DNA from 2 places in the Embleya australiensis genome. Region 2 is predicted to be linked to the other one. Evidence: riboswitches for the same ligand, from Rfam matches in the RefSeq annotation. Region 2 holds a riboswitch; the other holds the start of a gene.
What was found. A riboswitch is a leader RNA that binds a small molecule or an ion and turns the genes downstream of it on or off. The one in region 2 is predicted to bind glycine.
Positions count from the first base shown of each region.

Region 1: it holds a riboswitch for glycine, as region 2 does, so the genes downstream of both, gcvP (aminomethyl-transferring glycine dehydrogenase) here and gcvT (glycine cleavage system aminomethyltransferase GcvT) in region 2, are expected to answer to the same signal.

Region 1 covers NZ_CP182422.1:689,949-697,459, reverse strand. Annotated here, with positions in the region: gene ACMXN5_RS02945 (bifunctional nuclease family protein) at 1-354, shown strand, start outside; gene ACMXN5_RS02940 (MerR family transcriptional regulator) at 723-1,337, shown strand; gene ACMXN5_RS02935 (SanA/YdcF family protein) at 1,386-2,072, shown strand; gene ACMXN5_RS02930 (DNA polymerase IV) at 2,167-3,576, shown strand; glycine riboswitch at 3,648-3,745, shown strand; gene gcvP (aminomethyl-transferring glycine dehydrogenase) at 3,945-6,866, shown strand; gene ACMXN5_RS02920 (TetR/AcrR family transcriptional regulator) at 6,903-7,502, opposite strand.
Region 2 covers NZ_CP182422.1:5,059,734-5,067,244, reverse strand. Annotated here, with positions in the region: gene ACMXN5_RS22090 (ABC transporter substrate-binding protein) at 1-1,603, opposite strand, end outside; gene ACMXN5_RS22085 (ABC transporter permease) at 1,641-2,636, opposite strand; gene ACMXN5_RS22080 (enhanced serine sensitivity protein SseB C-terminal domain-containing protein) at 3,022-3,750, opposite strand; gene ACMXN5_RS22075 (enhanced serine sensitivity protein SseB) at 3,809-4,525, opposite strand; gene ACMXN5_RS22070 (AAA family ATPase) at 4,556-5,287, opposite strand; glycine riboswitch at 5,431-5,524, shown strand; glycine riboswitch at 5,525-5,641, shown strand; gene gcvT (glycine cleavage system aminomethyltransferase GcvT) at 5,855-6,955, shown strand; gene gcvH (glycine cleavage system protein GcvH) at 7,040-7,414, shown strand; gene glyA (serine hydroxymethyltransferase) at 7,411-7,511, shown strand, end outside.

The DNA of each region.
Region 1 (7,511 bases), 4.4 Mb from region 2:
ACGGCCATCGCGTTCGCCCAACAGGGCGTGGTACCCGCGCGTCCTCTGACGCACGATCTCTTCCGGGACGTGCTGGAGGCGTTGGGGCAGGAATTGACCCAGATCCGGATCACCGACCTGCGCGAGGGCGTGTTCTACGCCGAGCTGGTCTTCTCCGGCGGCGTGGAGGTCAGCGCGCGCCCGTCGGACGCGATCGCGCTCGCGCTGCGCACCGGGACGTCGATCGTGGGCAGCGACGCGGTCCTGGACGAGGCCGGCATCGTGATCCCCAACGAGCAGGAGGACGAGATCGAGAAGTTCAGGGAGTTCCTGAACGACATCTCGCCCGAGGACTTCGGCACCACGAGCCAATAGCCGGCCCGCTCCGGCCCGGCGCATCCTCGGAACCGTCGACCGACCCCCTCGCCTCCTCGGCGGCCGGGTCCCGGTCGGCGGTTCTTCGCGTCTCGGACCCGATCAGGGTCGATCGGTTTCGGGCAGAAGCGATCAGTGGCAAAGCCGGCAGACCTACCCGTGGACGCCGGGTTCAAACCACTCGTGCGAGCAGCGTCACTCGGCGTGCCGAACGCCCCGGTCGTTGACGCGCTGTTGGTGACTGCCTACCGTCGAAATCGACAGTTCCGGGATGACCCCTGCGCGTTGCACCTCGCCGCCTGCGGCCCGGGACTGAAAGAGACTCCTCGCGCCGTACCCGGGCGCGCGGGGACGAAAGGGAGGTCGGCGTGAGCAGCACCGGCGACATCACGGCGGCGGAGCGCGCCCGCACGGCACGTCCTCTGCCGGCGACCGACCCCGGTGCGGGCCTCCGGCGGCCGGACGTCGTCCCACCCGGCACTCCGTCGGAGGACGTGGGCTACCGTGGCCCGACCGCCTGTGCGGCGGCCGGCATCACCTACCGGCAACTCGACTACTGGGCCCGCACCGGCCTGGTCGAGCCCACGGTCCGCTCGGCCCACGGCCCGGGCACGCAGCGGCTGTACGGCTTCCGCGACATCCTCGTGCTGAAGATCGTCAAGCGGCTCCTGGACACCGGCGTCTCGCTGCAGAACATCCGGATCGCGGTCGCCCACCTGCGCGGACGCGGCATCGGCGACCTGGCCGGGATGACCCTGATGAGCGACGGGGCGAGCGTGTACGAGTGCACGTCCTACGACGAGGTCATCGACCTGGTCCAGGGCGGCCAGGGGGTCTTCGGCATCGCGGTGGGGGCGGTGTGGCGCGAGGTCGAGGGCTCGCTCGCGCAGCTCCAGGGCGAGCACACCGGCACCGGGGAGCCGACCCCGCAGGTCCATCCGGGCGACGAATTGGCCCGCAGGCGTCGAGATCGCGCGGTCTGAGCGGCGATACCGCCGGTGGGAACCGGTGCGCGGGGGCGGGACGTCCACGTGGATGTGCCCATTCGTCGCCCCACCCTGCCCCGCTCCCGGCGTGCCCAACGGCGCGGCTACCAGGCCGTCGTCCTGCTCACGGTGGCCGGACTGGCCCCGGTGACGGGGCTGCACCTGTACGCCGGGGACCGGGTGCGCCCGGTGGAACGGGTGCCCGCGCGCGACGTCACGATGGTGCTCGGCGCGGGCGTGCGGGGGGATCGGCCGTCGGATCTGCTGGCCCGCCGACTCGACGTGGCGCTGCGGCTGTACCGGGCCGGCAAGACCCGGGTGATCCTGGTCAGCGGCGATGGCGGCGACAACCGCTACGACGAGACCGGGGTGATGCGGCGCTACCTCGTCGAGCGCGGAGTCCCGGACAAACGCGTCGTGAGCGACGATTCGGGATTCTCCACCTGGGATTCCTGCGCCCGGGCGAAGCGGATCTACGGCATCGAGCGGATGATCGTGGTCACGCAGAGCTTCCATCTGCGGCGCGCGCTGGCGCTGTGCAAGGCCGCCGGCATCGATGCCTACGGTGTTCCGGACCGATCCCTGACGTGGGGCCACATCGGACCCACCGTGTACGGAACCGGTCGCGAGGTGCTCGCCGCGATCAAGGCGACCGGAACGATCGTGTTCAAGCCGGACCCCCGGGTGACCGCCCGCCCCAGCGACGCGATCCGGCGCGCCCTGGAGGACTGACCGCGGGGGCGACCGCCCGCCCGGCGTCTCGCTGCGGCGCGCCCGAACGACCGTTCACCGGGGATGTCGGACCGGTGCGTCATGATTGCGCGGTGTGAGACAGGCGCCGGGCATCCTCCACCTCGACATGGACGCGTTCTACGCGTCGGTCGAGCAGGTCGCCAAGCCCAGCCTGGCCGGCAAGGCGGTGATCGTGGGCGGCATCGGCGCCCGGGGTGTCGTGGCCACCGCCTCCTACGAGGCCCGGGTCTTCGGCGTACGCTCCGCGATGTCCATCGGCGAGGCCCGCCGGCGCTGCCCCAACGCCGCCTTCCTCAGCCCCCGCTTCGGCCTCTACCGGCAGGTCAGCGACACCGTGATGGAACTGCTGCACCGGCTGTCCCCGCTGGTCGAACCGCTCAGCCTGGACGAGGCGTTCATCGACCTGGACGCGGGCCCGCACGGCGGCGCCCTGGACACCGCCCGGGTCACCGAGATCGCCGTGCGCCTGCGCGCCGACATCCACGCCGCCACCGGCCTGACCTGCTCGGTCGGCGCGGCCACCTCCAAACTGCTGGCCAAGATCGCCTCCGAGGCGGACAAGCCCGACGGGTTGTGCGTGGTAGTGCCCGGCACCGAACGGGCGATGCTCGACCCGCTCCCGGTGCGCGCGCTGCCCGGGGTGGGCCCGGCCACCGGCGACGTGCTGCGCCGGGCCGGCCTGGACACCGTCGCCGACCTGGCCGCGGTGGACGAGAGCGAACTGGTACGCCTGCTCGGCCAGGCGCACGGACACGGCCTGCACGTCCTGGCCGCGGGCCTGGACGCGCGCCCGGTGGTGGCCGACCGGGACGCCAAGTCGGTGTCGGTCGAGGACACCTTCGCCACCGATCTGGTCGACCGCGAGCGGATCACCAGGGAATTGGACCGCCTCTCGATCCGCTGCGTGGAGCGGCTGCGCGCGGCCGGCCGCTCCGGCCGCACCATCGTGTTGAAGCTGCGCCGCTACGACTTCAGCACGCTCACCCGCTCGGAGACGCTGCGCGGCCCCACCGACGACCCGGGCGTGGTGCGCGAGACGATCCGCCGCCTGGCCGCCCAGGTGGACGTCACCGGCGGAGTGCGGCTGCTGGGGGTGGGCGTCAGCGGCTTGGCCGACTTCGCCCAGCAGGACCTGTTCGGCGCCGCCGACACGCCGGCGGAGGAGCCGGAGGACGACGACGCGGGGCCGGCGGGGGAGGAGCCCGCCGAGGCCGGCCCCGAGCGGGTCTCCTGGTCTCCGGGCCAGGACGTGGTCCATGAGGACTTCGGCCCCGGCTGGGTCCAGGGCAGCGGCGTCGGCCGCGTCACGGTGCGCTTCGAGGTCCCGGGCGGAAAGCCGGGCCGGGTACGCACGTTCGCCCTCGCCGACCCGGCGCTGCGACCGGGGGAGCCGCTGCCCCTGCCGGGCACGGGCGACGCGGACGACCGGCCCGCCGGACCCGCCGACCCCGGCCCGCCGCCTCCGCCGCCCCCGTCGACCTGACAACCCGCACCCCTCCGGCCTGGCGTCCCGTCCGCATCCGATGCCACGCTGATACCGTTGAAGCCGCCCATTACGTTCGCGCGGGAGAGTTCTCGTGTTCGTCCGCACGAGGCGCCGAAGGAGCAACTCCTCCCCGGAATCTCTCAGGCACCCGTACCGCGTGGTCGTGGGCACTCTGGAAAGCAGGATCCGCACGTGGCTCGCCGAGTCGGGTCGGATCCTCGCCGACGGTGCAAATCGCGTTCGTGGGACCGGCCCCGCCGGTGTTCCGGGCGGGGTGAAGCTCTCAGGTACCGATGACAGAGGGGGAGGCCGGTGGGCGCGCGACCCGCGTGTCCGTCCAGGAGCGATCCAGGAGGCCTTTCGCGATGACACCGCGCACCCCTGCCCCGACGCGTGCTCACGCCGTACTCCCCTCCGGCCCCGGCTCGTTGACCGGCCTGGAGGCCGCGTCGCCGTTCACCGGCCGGCACATCGGTCCGGACACCGACGAACAGGCGAAGATGCTCGCCGCGATCGGTTACGGGTCCCTGGACGAGCTGACCGACGCGGCGGTGCCCGCCGCGATCCGCGCGCTCGCGGGCTTCGAGTTGCCGGCCGCCCGCACCGAGGCCGAGGTGCTGGCCGAACTGCGCGAGCTGGCCTCCCGCAACACCGTGCTGACCTCGATGATCGGGCTCGGCTACCACGGCACGTTCACCCCGCCGGTGATCACCCGCAACGTGCTGGAGAACCCGGCCTGGTACACCGCCTACACGCCCTACCAGCCGGAGATCTCCCAGGGCCGGTTGGAGGCGCTGCTCAACTTCCAGACCGTGGTCACCGACCTGACCGGCCTGGACGTGGCCGGCGCCTCGCTGCTCGACGAGTCCACCGCCGCCGCCGAGGCGATGACGCTGGCCCGCCGGGCGGGCCGGGCCAAGAGCGACGTGTTCGTCGTGGACGCGGCCACGCTGCCGCAGACCATCGCCGTGGTGCGCACGCGCGCGCGGGCGCTGGGCATCGAGGTCGTGGTCGCCGACACCGCCGACGGGCTGCCCGAGGGCGGCTGCTTCGGGGTGCTGCTCCAGTACCCGGGCACCGACGGTCTTGTTCGCGACCTGACCCCGGTGATCGAGGCCGCGCACGCGCAGGGCGCGCTGGTGGCGGTCGCCGCCGACCTGCTCGCGCTCACCGTGCTGCGCGCGCCCGGCGCGATGGGCGCCGACATCGCGGTCGGCACCACCCAGCGGTTCGGGGTCCCGATGGCCTTCGGCGGCCCGCACGCGGGCTACCTGGCGGTCCGCGAGAAGCTGACCCGCAGCATGCCGGGCCGCTTGGTGGGGGTGTCGGTGGACGCCGACGGCGCGCCCGCTTACCGGCTCGCGCTGCAGACCCGCGAGCAGCACATCCGCCGGGAGAAGGCGACCAGCAACATCTGCACCGCCCAGGTGCTGCTCGCGGTGATGGCCGGGATGTACGCGGTCTACCACGGGCCGGACGGGCTCGCCTCGATCGCGCGCCGCACGCACCGCTACGCGGCCGTGCTGGCGGGCGGGCTGCGGGCCGGCGGTGTCGAGGTGGTGCACGGCGACTTCTTCGACACGGTCACCGCCCGGGTGCCGGGTCGGGCCGAGCAGGTGCTCGCGGCGGCCCGCGCGGCCGGCGTCAACCTGCGGCCGGTGGACGCGGACCACGTGGCGATCACGTGTGACGAGACCACGCTGCGGGCGCACGTCGAGGCGGTCTGGGGCGCGTTCGGGGTGAGCGGCGACGTGGCCGGGCTCGACGCCGAGACCGCCGACGCGCTGCCCTCGGGGCTGCTGCGCGACACCGAGTTCCTGACCCACCCGGTCTTCCACACGCACCGCTCCGAGACCGACATGCTGCGCTACCTGCGTCGGCTCGCGGACAAGGACTACGCGCTGGACCGGGGCATGATCCCGCTCGGCTCGTGCACGATGAAGCTCAACGCCACGGTCGAGATGGAGCCGGTCACCTGGCCCGAGTTCGCGAACATGCACCCCTTCGCGCCGGTCGACCAGGCGGCGGGCTACCTGGAGTTGATCGACGGGCTGGCCGACTCGCTGGCCCGGATCACCGGCTACGCCAAGGTCTCACTCCAGCCCAACGCCGGCTCCCAGGGCGAACTCGCCGGGCTGCTCGCGGTCCGCGCGTACCACCACGCCAACGGCGACACCGCGCGCGACGTGTGCCTGATCCCCTCCTCCGCGCACGGCACCAACGCGGCCAGCGCGGTGATGGCGGGGATGCGCGTGGTGGTGGTCAAGACCGGTGAGAACGGCGACGTGGACCTGGCCGACCTGCACGCGAAGATCGAGCAGTACCGGGACACGCTCGCGGTGCTGATGGTGACCTATCCGTCCACGCACGGCGTGTTCGAGGAGGGCATCGAGCAGGTGTGCGCGGCGATCCACGAGGCCGGCGGCCAGGTGTACGTGGACGGCGCGAACCTGAACGCGCTGGTCGGCCTGGCCCAGCCCGGCGGCGCGATCGGCGCCGACGTGTCGCACCTGAACCTGCACAAGACCTTCTGCATCCCGCACGGCGGCGGCGGCCCCGGCGTCGGCCCGGTCGCGGTGCGCGCGCACCTGGCGCCGTATCTGCCCAACCACCCGCTCCAGCCCACCGCGGGCCCGGAGACGGGCGTGGGACCGATCTCGGCGGCCCCGTGGGGCTCCGCGGCGATCCTGCCGATCCCGTGGACCTACCTGCGCCTGATGGGCCCGGAGGGGCTCAAGGAGGCCACCCAGGTGGCCGTGCTCGGCGCCAACTACATCGCCAGGCGGCTCGCGCCGCACTTCCCGGTGCTCTACACCGGCCCGAACGACCTGGTCGCCCACGAGTGCATCATCGACCTGCGCGGGATCACCAAGGCCACCGGCGTCAGCGTGGACGACGTGGCCAAGCGACTGATCGACTACGGGTTCCACGCGCCGACGATGTCCTTCCCGGTGCCGGGCACGCTGATGATCGAGCCGACCGAGAGCGAGAACCTGCACGAGATCGACCGGTTCTGCGACGCGATGATCGCGATCAAGGGCGAGATCGACCGGGTCGCCTCGGGTGACCTGCCGGCCGACGACAACCCGCTGGCGAACGCCCCGCACACCGCCGCGCTGCTGGCCGGCGAGTGGGCGCACGCCTACACGCGCGAGGAGGCGGTCTTCCCCGCCGGGGTGGTGCCGGCCGAGAAGTACTGGCCGCCGGTGCGCCGGATCGACGGCGCCCAGGGCGACCGCAACCTGGTCTGCTCGTGCCCGCCGATCGAGGCGTACGGCGCCAACTGATCCGCGGGCCCGCGCGGCCCGTCCCCGAGCCACCGCTCAGGGGCGGGCCGCGCCGTAGGTCAGCAGGCGGGCCACCGAGGCGGCGAAGCCGGGCTTGGCGGCCAGGTCGCTGCCCAGGACGCCGAACATCAGCGCGCCGCTGAGCGATTCGAACAGCAGATCCGCGTCCAGGTCGGGGCGGGCCTGGCCACGCGCGATCGCGTCCGTGACGAAGGCCCGGAAGATCGCCCGGACGGGATCCATTCGGGCCACGAGCAGATCCTTCAGTTCGGGCTGGTCGCGGTACTCGGCGAGCAGCCCGGGCACCGCCGCCGCGGTCTCCGGGCGGCGGAAGGACTCGAGCGCGGCCTCGGCGAAGCGCGACACGCCCGTGGCGAAGTCCTCGTGCGGCAGCGGCCGGAAGCTCATCTCGCGGGCCGGGTACACCGCCTCGTGCACCAGGTGCGCCTTCGACGGCCAGCGGCGGTACACGGTCGGCCTGGTCACCCCCGCGCGGCGGGCGACCGCGTCGATACTGACCCGGTTGTACCCCTGCTCGGCGACCAGTTCGCGGGCCGCGGCCAAAATCGACTCGTCGGTGCGCGGGTCACGCGGGCGACCGGGCCGAGGGGTGTCGCCAGTGTCGCCAATGCCCATGGGGACAAA
Region 2 (7,511 bases):
CGCTCTGCGCCGGGTCGATGGTCCGGGTGGCCTGGTCGATCAGACCGTTGACCGCCGGGTCGTTCAGCTCGGACAGGTTCGTGCCACCGGCGGGCTTGATCGCCCGGCCGTCCACGATCTGCTGGAAGAAGCCGAACTGGGTGGGGAAGTCGGGGCCCCACTGCATGAACATGATGCCGACCTTGTTCTCCGCGACCCACTTCGGGACACCGGCGAACTGCGAGAAGTAGTCACCCGAGGGGTACTGCCGGATCTCGACCTTGACGCCGATCTTGGCGAGCGCGTTCTGCACCGACGTGGCGCCCGCGACCTCCTTGGGCCGGTTGGCGCGCGCGGTCAGCACGGTGCTGAAGCCGTCGGCCTTGCCGCACTGCTTCAGTTCGTCCTTGGCCTTGGCCACATCACCGGTGTGCTTGGCACCGTTGGGGTACATGTCGGTGACCTTGGAACCGGCCAGCGTCGGCGGCATCAGGTTGGTCGCGATGTCGGAGCCGACCTCGCCACCCTGCGCGCGCTGCAGTTGCGACTTGTTGACCGCGTACTGCACGGCGCGCCGGCAGTGCACGTTGTCGAACGGCGGGGTCTTGGAGCTGATCGCCAGGTAGGCCAGCGCGCCGGAGATCGCGTCGTCCGCGTTGTCCGCGAGCTTCTTGTCCGTGAGGATCTTGTTCTGCGCGGCAGCCTGGACGCCGGTGCCGACCACGTCCAACTGCGCCGTGCCGGCGAAGAGTCGGTTGTCGACGTCGTTCGCGTCCTGCTTCTCCAGCAGTTCGATCCGGTCCGGCAGCGCCTTGCGCAGCGGGTCGGTCGCCGGGTCCCAGTTCGGGTTGCGGATCAGGTTGACCGCCTTGCCGGGCTCGTACTGGCCGTCGACCATGTACGCGCCGGAGGCGAGGGGGTGCTTGACGTACTCCTTGCCGGTGTCCTTGGCGGGCGGGACCGGCGCGGTCTGCGGGAGCGCGGCGAGGTAGTTGAAGTCCGCGAACGGCTCCTTCATCTTGAAGATGATGGTGTAGTCGTCCGGCGTCTCGATCGCGCTCAGACCCAGCTTGTCCGGCGCGGAGTCCTTGTACGGACCCTTGTAGGTGCCGTCGGGGTCCAGGTATTGGGCGAAGTAGCCCGGGCCGTTGGGCAGGACCTCCTTGTCGAAGGTCCGCTCCACGGCGTACTTGACGTCCGACGCCTTGACCTCGACGCCGTCCTCGTACTTCACGCCCTTGCGCAGGTGGTACGTCCAGGTCTTGCCGCCGTCGTCGGTCTTGCCCACGTCGGTGGCCAGGTCCGGCGCGAACTCGTAGCTCGCGTTGCCCGGGGCGGGCTTGAAGGTGAGCAGCGGACGCGCCATCAGGCGGGAGAAGTTCCACGCCGAGGCGTAGTACATGTCGCCCGGGTCCAGCGAGTCGAACTTGTCCGAGCTGACCAGCTTGAGCGTGCCACCCTTCTTGGTGGACTGGTTGACCACTTCGGTGATCGCCTTGTTGCTCGGGCTGTACTTCTTCGAGCCGCCGCCACCACCGCCACACGCGGTGGCGGCCATCGCGGTGACAGCCACCATGCCGATCAGCGCTTGGGTCCTGCGCCTGCGAGTTACCGGGTGTTTCATCGCTGGTCGTGCCTCCTCGTGGGGACTTGCGGGATATTCAGCGGCTGCGCGGGTCGAGGGCGTCTCGAAGGCCGTCGCCGAGCAGGTTGAACGCGAGCACGGTGATGAAGATGGTGACTCCGGGGACGACCATGAACATCGGCGCGTCCTGGTACCGGGGGGTGGCCGCCGAGAGCATGCCACCCCACGAGGCGGTGGGTTCCTGTACGCCGACCCCCAGGTAGGAAAGGGCGGCCTCGAACAGGATGTTCGTCGGGATCAGCAGCGTGGAGTAGACCAGGATCGGACCCACCAGGTTCGGCAACAACTCCTTGAAGATGATGTGCCGGTCGGTGGCCCCGAGGCTGCGCGCCGCCTCGACGAACTCGCGTTCGCGCAGCGAGAGCGTCTGGCCGCGGACGATGCGAGCGATGTACGGCCAGCTGAAGAACCCGATCACGAAGATCAGCACGGTGATGCGGAGCGTGTCGCCGTGGAGGCCGAAGGCCTCGCCCTGGAGGCTGCTGCCGATGGCGATCGCGAACAGCAGCAGCGGGAAGGCCAGGAAGACGTCCATGGCGCGGCTGATCAGCCCGTCGATCCAGCCGCCGAAGTAGCCCGCCACGGTGCCCAGGACGACGCCGAGCACCACGGAGAGCAGGGTGGCGAGGAAGGCGACCAGCATGGAGACGCGGGCGCCGTAGCAGATGCGGGAGAAGATGTCCCGGCCGTTGACCGGCTCCAGACCCAGCGGGTGGTCCCAACTCGCGCCGCCGAAGCTGCCGTTGGGGATGTTCAGCACCGGGTCGAGCAGATCGTCGTGGTACTCGGTGGGTCCACCGCCGATCGCGTCGGTGATGAGCGGCGCGAAGATCGCGATGAGCACCATGAGGATGATCACCACACCACCGGCCATCGCGACCCTGTCGCGGCGGAATCGGGCCCACGCGATCTGACCGAGCGACCGACCCTCGATGCGTGCGCCGGCTGCCTCGGCGATCGCCTCGGGGTGCGCCTCTCGGGCCACACCGGTGGTCTCGATCGGTGCCGTCATGGATCGACCCTCCCCGCTCACGGATGCGACGGCGGCTCGGGATCGCCGCGTCCCGTCGCCATACCCGGCATTGCGATCCCGATGATCTTCGGGATCTGTCGTCCGGGTGAGACTCCTCCGTGACGCGGGTCACGAACAGGGGTGGAGGAATACCTTTACTGAACCGTGATTACGCAGACACGATTCACTGGTTGATCCGCGTAGATCGGTCACGAAATCACAACAAGGCAGCGGTTGATGACGTGACGTCAGTTTTTTGGGGGCATCACTGCCTGTTGCCCCGGCTCGCCACGTTCCGCCGATCTTCGCTCACTGCGCGTGGCGTGTGCCCGCGGCGGCCATGTGAATCACCGTGCGGGACGGGCGCCTTCGTCGAGCATGTCGATCACCCGCCGTGGCGGGCGGCCTCGTCGAGCATGTCGATGCCGATGAACGGCCGGGTGTGCTCGCGCATCCACGCGGCGATCGGGTCGAAGGGGTCGTCGAGCGCGACCGAGGAGAGCGTCAGACCGGGCGGCGCGGCGGCCGACGCGCGGGCCATCGCGTCGCGCATGCGCTGCATCGTGGCGGGCTGATTGTCCGTCAGGCGCAGCCCGATCACGAGGCGTTCGGGGCCGACGGTGGGGCGCACCCAGGCCCGGTGGGCGGCGCGCACCACCTGGGTCTGGAACAGCTGACCGCCGAGCAGGGAGTAGAACGCCGGGTCCCACAGGGTGGGTTCGCCGACCGCCAGGGGGCCGGCCATCAGTCGGTCCAGGCCGCCGACGATGCGGCGCAGGTCGAGGTAGGGCACGCCGACGCCACCGCCCTGGGCGTGCGGATTCAGCCACAGACCCCAGCGGTCGGTGTACAGCGAGGACGCGATCTCGGGGACCGGACAGATCTCGAACGAGCGGTCCCAGCCACTGAGACGCAGCTGTTCCTCGGACGTGAACGCCGGCGCGTAGCGCCATCCGGCCACGTCCATGTTCCCGTACTGCGCGTCCGGGCTGCCGGGTTGCCCCTGCCACAACAACATCCACACGGGCGCGCCGACGAGCGCTTGCAGCAACCGCTCGTAGGCGTCGTAGCGCCCGGGGGCCACCTGGCTCAACGCCTGCTCGACCTGGTTCACGACGTCCTCCCCGAACCCCATGTTTTTCGACACCGGTGCCGGCCGCGGCCGGACGGGCTCAGCGCTGGTCGGCCCGCAGATAGAACGGCTGCGTCCGCTCCAGCATCCAGTCCCCCACAGGATCCTGCGCCACGTCCAGAAGCACCACGTTGACCGGCCACGGGCACGCGGCGCGGCCGAGCGCACGCTCCAGGGCGCCGATCGCGGCCAGCCGGTCCTCCTCCTGCCACCGGTCCAGTTCGACGCCGACGAACAGGACCGGCGGATCGGACTCGACCTCGCCCAGGCCGCGCCGGGCGCTGAGCACCACGGGGACGTGGATGAACTCGGCGGCGGCGGCGATCAGGAAGTCCATCGGCTCCTGGTCGGGCTCGTACAACCGCACCCGTGCGCCGCGGCGGCCCGCGCCGGGCAGCCGGGCCAGCTCCAGCACACCCGGCGGCGGGATCGGGATGCCCACCTCGCCGCCCGGGTTGACCACGATGCCGATGTGCGGCGGCAGCCCTCGGGCGAACTCGCGCATCGGCGCCACGGTGCCCGCCATCGGCCCCGCGAGCCGGCGGAACTGCTCCTCCGAGGAGAACACGGGCACATACGGCCGACCGTCGATCTCGGCGGTGGGCAGGGTCAGTTCGGTGTCGGCGGCGCTGCCCCCCTCGGGCAGCGGCACCCACACGTCCGCCTCGGCGAGGGCCTCGAACAGGGCCTCGGCCCGGGACGGGTCGCGCATCGCCGCGACGAGCGCGCTCTCCACGGGATTGGCCGGGAACGGCATGGTGGTGCTCCTCTTGGTGTCCGGCGCAGTTTACGACTTGTCCGCATCCCGCCGTCGGGACTGTCCGGGTAGGGGGTCTGCGAAAACGATCCGGCGCAGCTGCCGCGCGGCCGGGCGGTCGAGCAGTACACACGAGGTGAAGCCGCCCGGGGCGGAGGCGAGGGCGGGTCCGGCGTCCAGCCACGGGGCGAGCCGGGCGAGCAGCGCGCGCCATTCCCGGTGGTGTCGGGCGAACACCGCGGTGGACACTCCGCGACCGCGCGCACGTTGGCCGGAAAGCGCCTGATGGGCCGTGACGTCAAGGAGCAGCGCGTGTGCCGGGATGCCGCGCCGCCGGGCCGCGCGCACCAGTACCCGGCGCAGGATCGGATTGCGGCCGCTGTCGTGCACCACCACCGCTCCGGGGCCGCGCAGCGCCCGGGCCACCTCGCCGTAGTGCGACAGCCGCACCAGCGGCCGGTAGGCCCGGTACGGCAGCCGCCCCACCCGCAGCGCCCAGCGGGCCCGGACCAGATCGGCGTCCAGGACCGCGACCGAGGGCCCGGCGGCGACCACCCGGGCCAGGAGCGTGCTCTTGCCCGCGCCCGGCAGGCCGGTCACCACGAGCACGCACGAGGCCGGATAGGACAGCACGTCCACCCGCCGGACCCCGTCCCGCTCCCCCTCCCGATGCCGCTCCTCCCGCAGGTCGTGCACGGACCGGGGGATCAACATGCCGCCCACCGCGGCGCCGGTATGCGCCCCCGCCGAATCCGTCTCCACGAATCCTCCCCTGATGTCCCGAACCCTCGTGCCCTGCGCATGGTGTCGCACCGAGGGCGCGAGCGGGCGCCGGCGCTCCCCCGGCACCGGCGGGGGATTGACGACACGCGCTAGCATGCCGGGCACAACCTCATAACGGCCGTCGACCCCACGCGGAAGAGTCCTCGCCATCGAGCGGGGCGCCGAAGGAGCAACTCCTCCCCGGAATCTCTCAGGCACCGATACCGCATGGGTCAGGCACTTCTGGAAAGCAGGCGCACCGTCGGTGCGGCTCACCCACGGTGCAAATCCCGGCCCGACGCGGCAGCGGCGGACGGGATGAAGCTCTCAGGTTCCGATGACAGAAGGGGAGGGCACCCCACTTTTCGACCGACTTTGGCCGAAAAGGGCTGAACGCCATGGCAGGGAGCCCCCTTTGTCCTCGAATTCGTTCTCGTACGGGCCGCAGCACCCGTCACCTTTCGTCGCACCTCGGGCCCGCGCCCGGGTCCGCGCCGTCCGGCATGCCCCGGACCGGTCCGCGCCCGCCGGGGGCTTCCGCCGGCGTCCCTTCGAAGGAGTCTTCGCATGACCACCGACCGCCGGACCCCGCTCGACGCCGTGCACGACGCGCTCGGGGCCACGATGACCGACTTCGCCGGGTGGCGGATGCCGCTGCGGTACGGAAGCGAGCGGGACGAGCACACCGCGGTGCGCACCACGGCCGGCCTGTTCGACCTCACCCATATGGGCGAGATCGAGGTCACCGGCCCGGAGGCCGCCCGCGCGCTCGACCACGCCCTGGTCGGTTTCGTCTCGAAGATCGGGATCGACCGCGCCCGGTACACGATGATCTGCACCGAGGAGGGCGGCATCGTCGACGACCTGATCGTGTACCGCCTCGGCGAAGAGCACTTCGTGGTGGTGGCCAACGCGTCCAACGCCGACGTGGTGGCGGGCAGCCTGAAGTACCGCGCGAGCGACTTCGACGCGACGGTGCGCGACGCGTCCGAGGAGTACACGCTGCTCGCCGTGCAGGGGCCCGCGTCGACGGAGATCGTCGGTTCGCTGACCGACGCCGACCTGCCCGCGCTCAAGTACTACGCGATCCTGCGCACCGAGGTCGCGGGCGTGCCCGTGCTGCTCGCCCGCACCGGCTACACCGGCGAGGACGGCTTCGAGCTGTTCGCCGCGCCCGGCGACGCGGTCGCGCTGTGGGACGCGCTGCTGGCCGCGGGCAAGCCGCACGGCTTGGTGCCGGCCGGCCTGTCCTGCCGGGACACGCTGCGCCTGGAGGCGGGCATGCCGCTGTACGGCCACGAGCTGACCCGGGACACCACGCCGTACGAGGCCAACCTGGGCCGGGTGGTCCGGCTGGACAAGCCCGAGGACTTCGTCGGCCGCGAGGCGCTGGCCGCGGCGGAGGCGGACGTGCGCCGCACGCTGGTCGGGCTGACCTCGCCGGGCAAGCGGGTCCCGCGCGCGGGCTACCCGGTGGTGGACGCGGACAGCGGCGAGCGGGTCGGCGAGGTCACCTCCGGCGCGCCGTCGCCGACGCTCGGCATGCCGATCGCGATGGCCTACGTGGCGGTGGAGCGGGCCGAACCGGGCACCCGGCTGGCGGTGGACATCCGCGGCAAGGCCGAGCCGGTCGAGGTGGTGGCGCTGCCGTTCTACAAGCGCGGCTGAGCCGAACCCTTCCCTATATCACCGGAAAACGTCCCAAATCATCCTGAGGGACGGACTTACCTCATTCGAATGGAGAATGGACCCGTGCACGCACCCCAGCACCTGCGCTACAGCAAGGAACACGAGTGGCTCGACGAGGCGGCCTCCCCCGCCGTCGTGGGCATCACCCAACACGCGGCCGAGGCGCTCGGCGACGTGGTGTTCGTTGAGCTTCCCGAGGTCGGCCGGGTGGTCGTCGCCGGTGAGCCGTGCGGCGAGCTGGAGTCCACGAAGTCGGTCAGCGACATGTACGCGCCGGTCTCCGGCGAGGTCGTCGAGATAAACGACGCCGTCGTCGAGGACCCGGCCCTGGTGAACTCCGACCCCTTCGGGGCGGGCTGGCTGTTCAAGGTGCGCATCGACGGCGAGGCCGAGGGCCTGCTGTCGGCCGACGAATACGCCGCGTTCTGCGGCGAATGATCGAGATCGACCCGATCGAGGAGCTGACAACCGTGACGATCCTGGACCGTCCCCTGGGCGAGGTGGACCCGCAGGTCGCCGCCGCCGTCGCCGACGA